DNA from 3 places in the Streptomyces sp. NPDC051018 genome. Region 1 is predicted to be linked to each of the others. Evidence: riboswitches for the same ligand, from Rfam matches in the RefSeq annotation. Region 1 holds a riboswitch; each other region holds the start of a gene.
The links. A riboswitch is a leader RNA that binds a small molecule or an ion and turns the genes downstream of it on or off. The one in region 1 is predicted to bind cobalamin.
Positions count from the first base shown of each region.

Region 1 (4,061 bases):
CGCGATCCTCTACCTGTGGTACGACAACGAGTTCGGCTACTCCTGCCAGGTCATCCGTGTCGTCCAGTACGTGTCCGGGGTGGAGTACCCGACCTACCCGGCGCCCGCGGTCTGATCCCGGCGGACGGCCCGGCCGGTGCCCCGGCGGGCAGGACGTCCCGGCCGGGCGCAGGGCCGCCCTCCCGCCGCCCGTGCTCCGGCGCCGTAGCGAGCGGCAGGTGTCAGTACGCCGGCCAGGTGCCCGGCCTCCGACGCTCGGCGGGGCCGCCCAGTGCCCACCGGGGTACGGCGCCCGTGGCACACGGTCGTCGTGCCCGCCCCCGCCCGGTTCCGGTTCCGGTTCCGGTTCCGGTTCCGCGGGACCGTACCTGGGCAGGGGCGCCGTCGGCGGACTCGTGCTACTGGAGGGCGAGTGCCCGTGCTCCGGGGGCGCACCGGTCCTCCAGCACGGCGAGGTGCTCCGGCGACAGCCGCCGGGAGGCTCCCCGGCGGGTGCCGTCGAGGAGGGCGCATCCGGTGTCCAGCCACCCGGGGTCGGGTGCGACGCCGATGAACTCCGCGAGGCGGGCCAGCTCGTCGCGGGGACGGTCGAGCAGGTGCTCGTAGGCGAGCGTGGTACGCCGGTCCGGGGGCACCGCGCCGAGCAGTTCCACGCCCTCGACGACGAGCTGGGACCACAGGGCGCCGAAGTCCCCGATCGGCAGCTCGCGGCCGTGGACCAGGGCGGGATCGATGGGGTCCCCGAGCAGTCCCGACAGTTCCGGGGGCAGCGACCGCACGTCGTCCTCGGTCAGCGCGGCCGGATCGGCGACCCCCGTCCGGGCGATGATCTCCCTCAGGAGGAGGATCAGCCGGAACCCCGTATGGCGGCTCATCGACAGGGCGCAGTCGGGGCCGTCCCGGAAGAGATGGACGAACTTCGCGCGGGGGAAGGCCGCACGCAGCCGCGGGACCCAGTGGGTGGAGTATCCCGAGCGCTCGACCACGGCACTGCGGCCGAACCGTGTGCACAGGGTGTCGAAGAGTGCCTCGTAGTGTCCGGCGGCGGTCCGCATCGGCCACCGGGTGACCTCGTTCCCGAGGTCGTCGAACAGCGCGTCGGGTGCGTCGGTCAGATGGGGGAGCACCGTCAGACAGAGCGCGGGAATGCCCGTGGTCCCGGCCGAGAACCGCCCGGGCCGCAGCGGATACAGGAACTCCGGCAGGGGGAGCCCGCTGCGGATCATGGTGTCGAAGAGCGGGTTGGGCCGGGCGAGTAACTGCCAGAACCGGCCGCCGTCGAGCCGTTCCGGCGGGAGTCCCGCCCTGCCCACCGAGGCCAGCAGCTCATTGAGGCTGAGGACGTCCGGATGCCGGTTGACGATCTGGGACAGAGCGGTCGATCCGCTGCGCCCCGTACCGACGACAAAGGTCAGGCTCCGCAAACTGTTCTCCTTCGCACGACTCGGTGAGGATCCTCCCGACCGCCGACCGCCGACCGCCGACCGCTCGACCGCTCGGCCGTCGGGGAACCGGGCCCGGCTCCACTCCGGCCACCCGTGCCTTCCGGTGACGCCACCCGGCCCGGCGGTCCCGGTCCCGGGATCCCCCTGGAGGGCCAGGATGCCCCCGGGAAGCCCGCCGTTGTCCAGGAGCCGGACGGAAAGGACCGTACGGGTGATGCGAGGTCCGGGAAGGGCTCCGTACACAAGCGCGAGTGGCACCCGGGGTTCCGGGGGTGCCCCGGGCGGCGCCCGGCGCGCAGGGGGAACGCGAGTCTCCGCGCGTCCCCGTCCGGCCGCTCCCTCGGCCCGCCGTCCCCCGTCACGTGACTCCCGCCCGCCGTCTCCCGCCCCCGCGCCTCCTGTCTCCCGTCTCCTGACGAGGTCCGGATGGTGAACAGCGGTGAACGTTTCCGATCACAGGACTAGGCTGGCGGACGCAGCCGGTTCGCCCTGCCCGCCAGGCAGGCGCGTCGCAAGAGGGAACCCGGTGGGAATCCGGGACTGCCCCGCAGCGGTGAGCGGGAACGACCGCCGTCATACGCACTGGATCCACGACGGGTCCGGGAAGCGACGGCCAGTAGGTGTTTCGCCCGTCGAGACGTGCCCGCGAGTCCGAAGACCTGCCTGCTGCCCGTGTACGGACGACCGTGCGCGGAGATCCCGGTGACCTCGTGGGCGGGTCGGCGTGCTTGTCCGGTGGACGATCGCACCCATGGTGCGCATCCGGTCCACGGGATTCGCTCAGCCTTCGCGTTCGCGTGCCGTCCCGGGACATACGGAGACACACTCGCGAAGGAGAGTTCCGTGACAGCCAAGCCCGCGGCCGCGACAGCGCGGTCCACCGTGTACGGCTACCCCCGCCAGGGCCAGAACCGGGAACTGAAGAAGGCCGTCGAGGGCTACTGGAGGGGACGCGTCACCGCCGCCGCCCTCCGGGAGACCGCGACCGCGCTGCGCAGGACGAACTGGCGGCAGCTGGCCGACGCGGGCATCGACGAGGTGCCCACCGGGGACTTCTCGTACTACGACCACGTCCTGGACACCAGCGTCATGGTCGGCGCGGTCCCGGCCCGGCACCGCGAAGCCTTCTCGGCCGACGCGCTCGACGGCTACTTCGCCATGGCGCGGGGCACCGAGGACGTGGCGCCCCTGGAGATGACCAAGTGGTTCGACACCAACTACCACTACCTCGTCCCGGAACTCGGCCCCGACACCCGCTTCACCGCCGATGCCACCAAGCAGGTCGCCGAGCTGGAGGAAGCCCTCGCACTCGGCCACACCGCCCGCCCGGTTCTCGTCGGTCCCGTGACCTATCTCCTGCTGGCCAAGCCCGCCCCCGGCGTCGCCGCCGGATTCGAACCGCTCACCCTGCTGGACCGGCTGCTGCCCGTGTACGCGGAGATCCTGGCCGATCTGCGGGCCGCGGGAGCCGCATGGGTCCAGCTCGACGAGCCCGCCCTCGTCCAGGACCGCACCCCGGCCGAGCTGAACGCCACCGCCCGCGCCTACCGGGACCTCGGGGGCCTCTCCGAGCGGCCCAAACTGCTGGTCGCCTCGTACTTCGACCGGCTCGGCGATGCCCTGCCCGTTCTCGCCAAGGCCCCCGTCGACGGGCTGGCCCTCGACTTCACCGAACGGGCGGCCGCCAATCTCGACGACCTGGCCGCCGCCGGCGGACTGCCCGGCAAGCGCCTGGTCGCGGGGGTGGTCAACGGCCGCAACATCTGGATCGACCGGCACGAGAAGTCCCTCGCGACCCTCGGCACGCTCCTCGGGCTCGCGGACCGGGTCGACGTCTCCGCCTCCTGTTCCCTCCTGCATGTCCCGCTCGACGCCGAGGTCGAACGGGAGATCGACCCCGGGATCGCCCGCTGGCTGTCCTTCGCCCGCCAGAAGGCCCGCGAGATCGTCACCCTCGCCCGCGGACTGAGTGAGGGAACCGGCGCCATTGCCGCCGAACTCGCCGCCAACCGGGCCGCCCTGGCCTCCCGCGCGGAATCGGCCCTCACCTCCGACCCGGCCGTCCGGGCCCGTACCGCCTCCGTCACCGCCGCCGACGGCCGCCGCCCGGAGTCCTATGTCCAGCGGGCCGCCGCCCAGCGCGCCCGCCTCGGCCTGCCCCTCCTGCCGACCACCACCATCGGCTCCTTCCCGCAGACGGCCGGACTGCGGACCGCGCGCGCCGATCTGCGGGCCGGACGCATCGACACCGCCGGATACGAGGAGCGGATCAAGGACGAGATCCGGGAGGTCGTCGCCTTCCAGGAGAAGGCGGGCATCGACGTCCTCGTCCACGGCGAACCCGAACGCAACGACATGGTGCAGTACTTCGCCGAGCAGCTCACGGGCTGTGTCGCCACCCGGCACGGCTGGGTCCAGTCGTACGGCACCCGCTGTGTGCGCCCGCCGATCCTGGCGGGTGACATCTCCCGGCCGCAGCCGATGACGGTCCGCTGGACCTCCTACGCCCAGTCGCTCACCGGACGGCCCGTCAAGGGCATGCTCACCGGCCCGGTCACCATGCTCGCCTGGTCCTTCGTCCGCGACGACCAGCCGCCGGGCGACACCGCCCGCCAG
Region 1 covers NZ_JBITFN010000026.1:84,978-89,038, reverse strand. The annotation lists gene ACIBCM_RS31400 (glyceraldehyde-3-phosphate dehydrogenase) at 1-115, shown strand, start outside; gene ACIBCM_RS31395 (sulfotransferase) at 399-1,424, opposite strand; cobalamin riboswitch at 1,927-2,127, shown strand; gene metE (5-methyltetrahydropteroyltriglutamate--homocysteine S-methyltransferase) at 2,289-4,061, shown strand, end outside.

Region 2 (4,061 bases), on a different contig from region 1:
ACCCACCGACGGGCCGCCGTCGTCCGCGCCGTCCGAACTTGCGCCGGAGCCGTCGGAGCCGGAGCTCCTCGCGGTGGTGGTGAGCGGGCCGGGCGCGTCGGTGGCGGTGGGGCGCGGGCCCGAGACCTGTTCGCCGCAGCCCGACACGGGATAGCCGGTGATCGCGCACAGCAGCGCCTCGTTGTTGTAGCGCAGCGGCTTGGCCACCAGCGCCAGGGCCTCGGCGGTCGTCGCGTCCTCGGGGACCCGGGCGCAGGCGCCCCGCGCCGCGGGCGGAGTCTCCCCGGCGGGGGCGTCGGCGGCGGTGCCGGGGTCGATGACCAGGGCGACGCGCTTCTGACCGGCCTTCGGGGGCGTACCGTCGCAGATCGCGCCGAAGTCCGGGGCGGTACGGGGCCGGGCCGAGTCGGAGCTGTCCTCGCTGACGGCGAACCGGAAGCCGTTCACCGAACCGTCCGCCGGGCGGGCCACGGCCGGGCCCTCGGTGGCGTAACGCCAGGTCGTGCCGTCGGCCTGCCAGAACGACCAGTAGCGGTAGCCCGCGGCCTGCGCCGGGCCCGCGCCCAGCACGGTCAGCCCGACCCCGAGGACGAGCAGCAGGGGGAGCAGACGTGAGTACCGGGGGCTGCGGGGGAGCGGTCGCGGGTGCCGCCGGGTGCGGGCCGGGGCGTGGGGGAGCAGCGGCGCGCGACGCGGGGAGCGGGCCGGGCCCAGAGGGAGCGGGCGTGAGTGCCGGGGGGTGCGGGGGAGCGGTCGCGGGTGCCGCCGGGTGCGGGGCAGGGCCTGGGCGAGCAGCCGCGTACGCCGCCGGGCGCGGGTCACGGCCCGGGGAAGCAGCCGTGCGTACCGCCGGGCGCGGGTCACGGCTGGGACTTGCGGCGGCCGCTGAGCAGGATGCCCGCGCCGACGCTCGCCGCGAAGAACGCGCCGACGATCCACCAGACACCGACCCCGGAGTCGTCCTTCTTCCCGTCCTGCTCCCGCTGCTCCTTCTCCCGTGCCGTGTCCGTCACGACCGTCCGCGGGGCCGGGCCCGTCGCGCCCAGGGCCGCCACCAGATCGGTGCCGCCGAAGTCCTTCGGGTCCGTGCCCGTCGCATGGGCCGCGAAGATCAGCTGCGCGTACGCCGCCGGGCCGGACTCCTTCGCCCAGGCCGCCGCGTTCTGCTTCAGCCAGCCGAGGGGCTTGCCGGCCTGCTCGGTCAGGCCCTGCGCGGCCAGGGCGACGACAGCGTCGGCGGTGTTCCCGACGTCGGGCTTGGCGGTGGTGTCGGCGGCGCCCGGCATCGGCGGCGCGTTGAGATGGCCGGTCGCGGCGAGGGCGCTCGTGAGATAGGCGCCGCCGTTGTGGGCGGCGCCCTCGACCGTGGTCGCGGGCTTGCAGGCGGCGCCACCCGCGTCCTTCGCGCCCGCCGTCACCACCAGGCCCTTCCCGTGCGCGCCGATCACCGCGGCGGCGGTGGAGTCGGCGACGACACCGGGCTGCTTCGGCTGGAAGACGAACGCGCCGCCGTCCTTGCCGCCACAGGGCCGCGCGAAGGTCAGCAGGGCGTCGTACGGCGACTTCCCGCCCTTCGACACGACGGCGTCCGGCTTCTCGCCCGCCGCGGCGAGCGCGCCGATCACGACGGAGGTGGAGTTCGCGTCGCTGGCCCCGCCCGGGTTGTAGCCCCAGCCGCCGTCCGTGTTCTGTACGGACTTCAGCCAGGCCACCGACTTCTTCACCGCCGGGTCCTGCCCGCCGAGCGCGGCGAGGGCCTGCACCGCGGCGGCCGTGGCATTGGAGTCAAGCGGCAGCTTGGCGTCGCAGGGACCGGTCACGTCCGCGCGGTACGAGGGGAACGCGCCGCTGTCGCACTGCTGGCCGACCAGCCAGTCCACCGCCTTCACGGCGGGCAGCACACCGACCGTGTCCTGCGCGAGCAGGGCCAGGGACTGGCGCCAGACGCCGTCGTACGCCGGGTCGCTCGTCCCGTACAGACCCGACGGCGTGGCGGCCGGCGGCGGGGGGCTCGTCGCCGCGAAGGCGGCCGGTACGGACGCGGGGAGGACGGCCGCGGTCAGCACGGCGGATGCGGCGAGCACGGCGGCGCGGCGGCGGGCGGTGGTCATGACGGGCGGTGCCTTCCCTGCGGTGGCCGGGCACGGGCACGGTCAGGCGCCAGGGCTCCGGACCGTATTCCTCGACGGTGCCGGTCACCGGCGGCTGCCGGTGGCACGAGCCGGTCACGTCCCCGTCCAGGGCATTCCGACTCGCCGCCGGGTGGGCGGCTCACGGCTGCGGGTCAGCGCCGGATTCGCACCGGCTTCCCCCTGTACAGGTGTGAAACGACCCGCTCACTCTACCGGCCGGTGTTTCCGTGGGTGAGGGCGCGTTCCGCCAGGCTCTCCCACCCACACCAGCGGCCGGTTCCGGGCTCCTCCGGCCTCGGACGCCCGGGACCTGTGCGCTGGGCCGCTCCCTTCGCGCAAGTTCCGGGGGCTCACACCGGGCACACCGACCCGGCCCCAACCCCGGGACCGTCCTCAACCACCGGGCCCGGCACCATGCAGCCGGGCTGGACGGGCTGGAAGCACCCACCCCGGGACCCCTCGTCGAAGGCCGGGCTGGCACAATCCAGTCGGGCCAGAGGGGTGGGAAGCACCCGCCCCGGGACCCCTCGTCGAACACCCGGCTGGCACAAGCCAGCCTCGCTGGACGGGCTGGAAGCACCCACCCCGAGATCCCTCGTCGACCACCGGGGCCGGCACAATCCAGCCCCGCTGGACGGGTGCGAAGCACGCGGCCCGAGGCCTCTTGTCGAACACCCGGCTGGCACCATGCAGCCGCGCTCAAAGCACCTGCCCTGGGGCCTCTTCGCCGAAGGCCGGGCTGGCACAATCCAGCCGGGCTGGACGGTTGGGAAGCACGCGGCCCGAGGCTCTTCGTCAAAAGCCGGGCCCGGCACAATGCAGCCGCGATGGAAAGGCTGGAAACACCCACCCCGGGACCCCTCGTCAAAAGCCGGGCCCGGCACAATCCAGCCCCGCCGGACTAGCTGGAAACACGCGGCCCGAGGCCTCTTCGCCGAAGGCCGGGCTGGCACAATCCAGCCGGGCTGGACGGTTGGGAAGCACGCGGCCCGAGGCCCTTCGCCGAACACCGGGCCCGGCACAATCCGGCTGCTGGGCGGGTTGGAAGCACCTGCCCCGAGGTCCCTTCGTCGACCACCGGCCCGGCACAATCCAGCCCCGCCGGACGGGCTGGAAGCACCCGCCCCGGGACCCCTCGTCAAACGCCGGGCCAGCACAAACCAGCCCCGCCGGCGATTGAGGCGCGGGGTCCGGGGCAGAGCCCCGCAAGCAACCCCGGACCCCGGACGGCACGGGTTCCGCCGGGCGCCGCCCGCGCCACCCGGCGGCCCTGGGCGGCCGGCCCGCCCGCCCCCAGGGCAGGACCCGGAAGCGCCGGACCGGGCTCACGAATCAGCACGCTCACTCGCGCGCCGGACCGGGCTCACGAATCAGCACGCTCACTCGCGCGCCGGACCGGGCTCACGGATCAGCACGCTCACTCGCGCGCCGGACCGGGCTCACGGATCAGCACGCTCACTCGCGCGCCGGACCGGCACGCTCACCCGCCCCCGGGCCCACCCGGGCCCACCCGCGCCCGCGGGCCAAGGCCCCGTCCGCCCCGCCAGGTGGCCGGCTTCGTTCACACGGCCACAAACCTCGTCGGGCGCCCCTGAAGCGCCTCGGCCAAACCCAGTTTCACCAGCCTGCGGATATGGGCCTCGGCCTCGGAGACGGCGATATTGCGGGAGTCGTAGGGGATCAGTTCCCAGGGGCGGTTCCACTCCATGCGCTCGGCGAGCTGCCAGGGCGTGAGGGGCTCCGCCAGGAGGGCGAGCAGGCCGTCGAGGCGTTCCTGATGGTGCCGCAGCAACTCGCGGACCCGTTCCCCGGCCGTGGTGAACGCGTACTGGTGCGCGGGCAGCACCTCCGCCGCACCGAGGCGGCCGATGCGTTCGAGGGAGTCGAGATAGTCGCCGAGGGGGTCGGCGGCGCTCTCGTCGGCGGGGT
Region 2 covers NZ_JBITFN010000001.1:254,313-258,373, forward strand. The annotation lists gene ACIBCM_RS01005 (SCO2322 family protein) at 1-609, opposite strand, end outside; gene ACIBCM_RS01010 (prenyltransferase/squalene oxidase repeat-containing protein) at 861-2,111, opposite strand; cobalamin riboswitch at 2,220-2,345, opposite strand; gene ACIBCM_RS01015 (MBL fold metallo-hydrolase) at 3,694-4,061, opposite strand, start outside.
Region 2: linked by a shared signal. The riboswitch ahead of ACIBCM_RS01010 (prenyltransferase/squalene oxidase repeat-containing protein) and the one ahead of metE (5-methyltetrahydropteroyltriglutamate--homocysteine S-methyltransferase) in region 1 are both predicted to bind cobalamin.

Region 3 (4,061 bases), on a different contig from region 1:
ACGCGTACGGGCAGCAGCCCGAGACCGGTCACGGATCCCGCCCGTGACTCGACCGCGTCCTCGATGTGCTCGCCGAGCATCTGGAACCCGCCGCAGATGCCCAGCACGGGACGCCCCTCGGCCGCCCTGCGCACCAGCTCCGCGGCAAGGCCCCGCTTCCTCAGCCAGTCCAGCGCCCGGACCGTGCCCCGCGTTCCCGGCACGATCACCAGATCCGCGTCGGCCAACTCCTCGGGCCGGTCGGCGAACCGCACCACCACACCCGGTTCGGCGGCCAGCGCGTCCACGTCCGTGAAGTTGGACATCAGCGGCACCGCGCACACCGCGATCCGCAGGACCTCCTCCCCGACGGGCGGCGTCACGGCCGACTCCCGGACCGTTCCGCGCAGGGACACGCGCAGCCCGTCCTCCTCGTCGATGCCGAGCCCGGACGCGTACGGCAGAACCCCGTACGTCCGCCGTCCGGTGAGCCGGCGCAGCATGTCGAGCCCCGGCTCCAGCAGCGAGACGTCCCCGCGGAACTTGTTGACCAGATAGCCCGCGACCAGCCCCTGGTCCTCGGCGCTCAGCAGCGCGGTGGTGCCGAAGAAGGAGGCGAAGACCCCGCCGCGGTCGATGTCCCCGACGACGAGCACCGGCAGCCGGCCCGCCCGGGCGACACCCATGTTGACGATGTCCGTGCGCCGCAGATTGATCTCGGCCGGGCTGCCCGCACCCTCGCAGATCACGGCGTCGTACGTGCTCCGCAGCTCCTCCAGGCACTCCACGACGGTCCCGAGCAGCGCCTCCTGACGGCCGCCGTGGTAGCCGCGCGCGCTCATCTCGCCGACGGGCCTGCCCATCAGGACCACCTGGCTGCTCCGGTCACCGCCGGGCTTGAGGAGGACGGGGTTCATCAGCGCGGTCGGCTCGACGCGGGCGGCCTGCGCCTGCATGGCCTGAGCGCGGCCGATCTCCGCGCCGTCACGGGTCACGAACGAGTTCAGGGACATGTTCTGCCCCTTGAAGGGAGCGGTCCGCACCCCCTGCCGCACGAGCCAGCGGCAGATCCCGGCGGTGACGACACTCTTGCCCGCGTCCGAGGTGGTCCCGGCGACGAGGAGCCCGCCCCCGCGCCTGCGGCCGGTCATCGGGCGCCTCCCCGGCGCAGCCGGTTCGCCGCGGCGCCCGCCGTACCCGCCGCCCGGCGGAACACCGGCCGTGCGGCGACACAGGCGCCGAGCGCGAGCAGCCCGACCCGGCGCGACAGCCGGACGGCCCGTTCGATGTCGCCGATCCCCACCGCGCGTCCCCCGCCGTTGAGCACGGGCCGGTGCTCGACCCGGCCGCCGTACGAGAGGGTGCCGCCGAGCCGTACTCCGAGGGCTCCCGCGAACGCCGCCTCGACGGGGCCCGCGTTGGGGCTCGGATGCCGGTGGGCATCGGACCGCCAGGCCCGTACGGCTCCGGGCGCGCCGCCGCCCGCGAGCACGGCCAGCGCGGCCGTGAGCCGGGCCCCCGGCCAGCCGGCGAGGTCGTCGAGGCGGGCCGAGGCCCAGCCGAACCGCCGGTAGCGGGGGGAGGTGTGACCCACCATCGCGTCCAGGGTGTTGACCGCGCGGAACCCCGCCAGCCCGGGAACTCCGGCCAGCGCGCCCCACACCAGCGCCCCCACGACGGCGTCGGAGGTGTTCTCGGCGACGGACTCGACGACCGCGCGCGCGATCTGCTGCTCGTCCAGGGCGTGCGGATCACGTCCGCACAGATGCGGCAGCCGCTCACGGGCCGCCGCCGTGTCGCCCGCGGCGAGCGCCCGCCCGACGGCACGGGCCTCCCGCCCCAGCGAGGTACCCCCGACGACGGTCCAGGTGGCGGCGGCGGTCAGGGCCAGGGAGGCGGCGGGGCTCCGGCGCGCCCCCCGGGCGAGGAGCGCGGCACCGGAAGCGGCGCCTCCGGCGCACACGGCGGTGTGCAGCGCGCCCCAGCCGCGGTGGTCGCGCCACAGGACACGCTCGACGGCGCCCGCGGCCCGCCCGAACGCGGCGACGGGGTGCCCCCGGCGGGGATCGCCGAGCAGCAGATCGCCGGTGAGGCCGAGAGCGGCGCCGTACGCGAATACTCGGTCGGCACGCATGGGTCAGGCCGTTGCCCCGCCTCGGGGGAACGGTGAACCCGGTGCCGTGCCGGGCGCCTTCAGCCCCTTCGGAGCTCCGGGCGCTCCCAGTGCGTTCGGGGCATTCAGTGCATTCAGGGCAGGAGCTGAACCGCAGCCGCGCATGGCGAAATGTCCTCACTCAGGGTGTCCGCGCCCTGGTTCGACGAGTCCGACGGTGAGAGTTCCTGGCTCCCGGGAGTCATTCCCGGTCACAGTGGCGGGACCGCGCCGGATTCGCACCGGCTTCCTCTGCCTCCGTCGTGATGGCCAAGGAAGTCCACCACGCTCCGAGAACACCCGTCAACCTGCCTTTGACCTGCGGAGGGGCAGTGTGCTGAGCCCCACATCCGGACAGCCGGAGGGCCGGGCACCCCCATCGGGTGCCCGGCCCTTCGACGGAAACGGGTGAGGCGCGGACGTGAGTCCCGACGGCCGCGGCCGTCAGGTGACGATCAGATAGATCCCGTACGCCACGGCCGCCGTGCAGAGCGCGAAGCAGGCGTACGCGCCGGTACGGGCGAGGGCCGCGGAGCCACCGCCTCCGCCTGCCGCCGACTCCTGCTTGCTGAGCGCGACCACGCCGACGGCGAAGAGACCCACCACCACCACGGTCGACACGAGGCTCACGCCGAAGACGGAGCCGAGGGCTTCCCAGTCGATTTTCATGCTGATCTGTCCTTACACCGCGGCCCGGCTCGCCGGACCCGCTTCGGGGGCCGAGGGAGCGGGGGACGGGATGGTGGTCTTGAGGTCGTCCTGGGCGAGGGCGGCGTTGACGGCGCCCACGGGCTCGCCGTGCTCGACGTCGTTCACGTTCGTGTGGTCGACGACCTGGCGGCGCGAGACCAGCCAGATCGCGGCACAGGAGGCGATCAGGAAGACGGCGACGGCCGCCACTCCCCAGTCACCCTGCTTGGTCACGAACTCGGAGCCCGCGGCCACCAGTGCGGCGGCCGGCAGCGTCAGACCCCAGGCCACGAACATCCGGGTGGCGGTGGACCAGCGGACCACCCCGCCCTTGCGGCCGAGGCCGGCACCCATGACGGCACCGGAGCAGGAGTGCGTGGTGGAGAGGGAGAAGCCGAGGTTCGAGGAGGCGAGGATGACACTGGCCGCGCTGGTCTGGGCGGCGAAGCCCTGCTGCGGCTGGAGGTCGGTCAGACCCTTGCCCATGGTGCGGATGATGCGCCAGCCACCGAGGTAGGTGCCGAGCGCGATCGCGACGCCCGCGGAGACGATGACCCACATCGGGGGGTTGGAGCCGGGGGAGAGCACATCGCCGGCGACCAGGGCCAGCGTGATGATTCCCATCGTCTTCTGGGCGTCGTTGGTGCCATGGGCCAGCGAGACCAGACCGGCCGAGGCGATCTGACCCGCCCGGTAGCCCTTCTCCGTGCCCTTGCCGTCCGCCTTGCGTCCGATGCGGTACGTCAGCCTGGCGGCGAAGAACGCGCCGATGCCGGCGACCAGCGGCGCGGCGACGGCGGGAATCAGGACCTTGGTGACGACCGTGCCGCCGTTGACGCCGCTCATGCCGACCGAGGCGATGGTCGCACCGATCAGTCCGCCCATCAGGGCGTGCGAGCTGCTGGACGGCAGGCCTATCAGCCAGGTGGCCAGATTCCAGAGGATGGCGCCGACGAGCGCCGCGAAGATGACTTCGGGGGTGATGCCTGACTCGTTGACGATGCCGCTGGAGATCGTCTTCGCGACCTCCACCGACAGGAACGCGCCGACGAGGTTGAGCACGGCGGACATGGCCACCGCGGTCTTGGGCTTCATTGCGCCGGTCGAGATGGTCGTCGCCATCGCGTTGGCGGTGTCGTGGAAACCGTTCGTGAAATCGAACACGAGAGCTGTCACGATTACGATCGTGAGCAGCAGCGTGATGTGTTCCATTTACCCAGGCAATCTTTGGAGGTCAGTG
Region 3 covers NZ_JBITFN010000001.1:900,575-904,635, forward strand. The annotation lists gene ACIBCM_RS03660 (cobyric acid synthase) at 1-1,130, opposite strand, end outside; gene ACIBCM_RS03665 (cobalamin biosynthesis protein) at 1,127-2,113, opposite strand; cobalamin riboswitch at 2,293-2,432, opposite strand; gene ACIBCM_RS03670 (hypothetical protein) at 2,576-2,800, opposite strand; gene ACIBCM_RS03675 (anion permease) at 2,813-4,033, opposite strand.
Region 3: linked by a shared signal. The riboswitch ahead of ACIBCM_RS03665 (cobalamin biosynthesis protein) and the one ahead of metE (5-methyltetrahydropteroyltriglutamate--homocysteine S-methyltransferase) in region 1 are both predicted to bind cobalamin.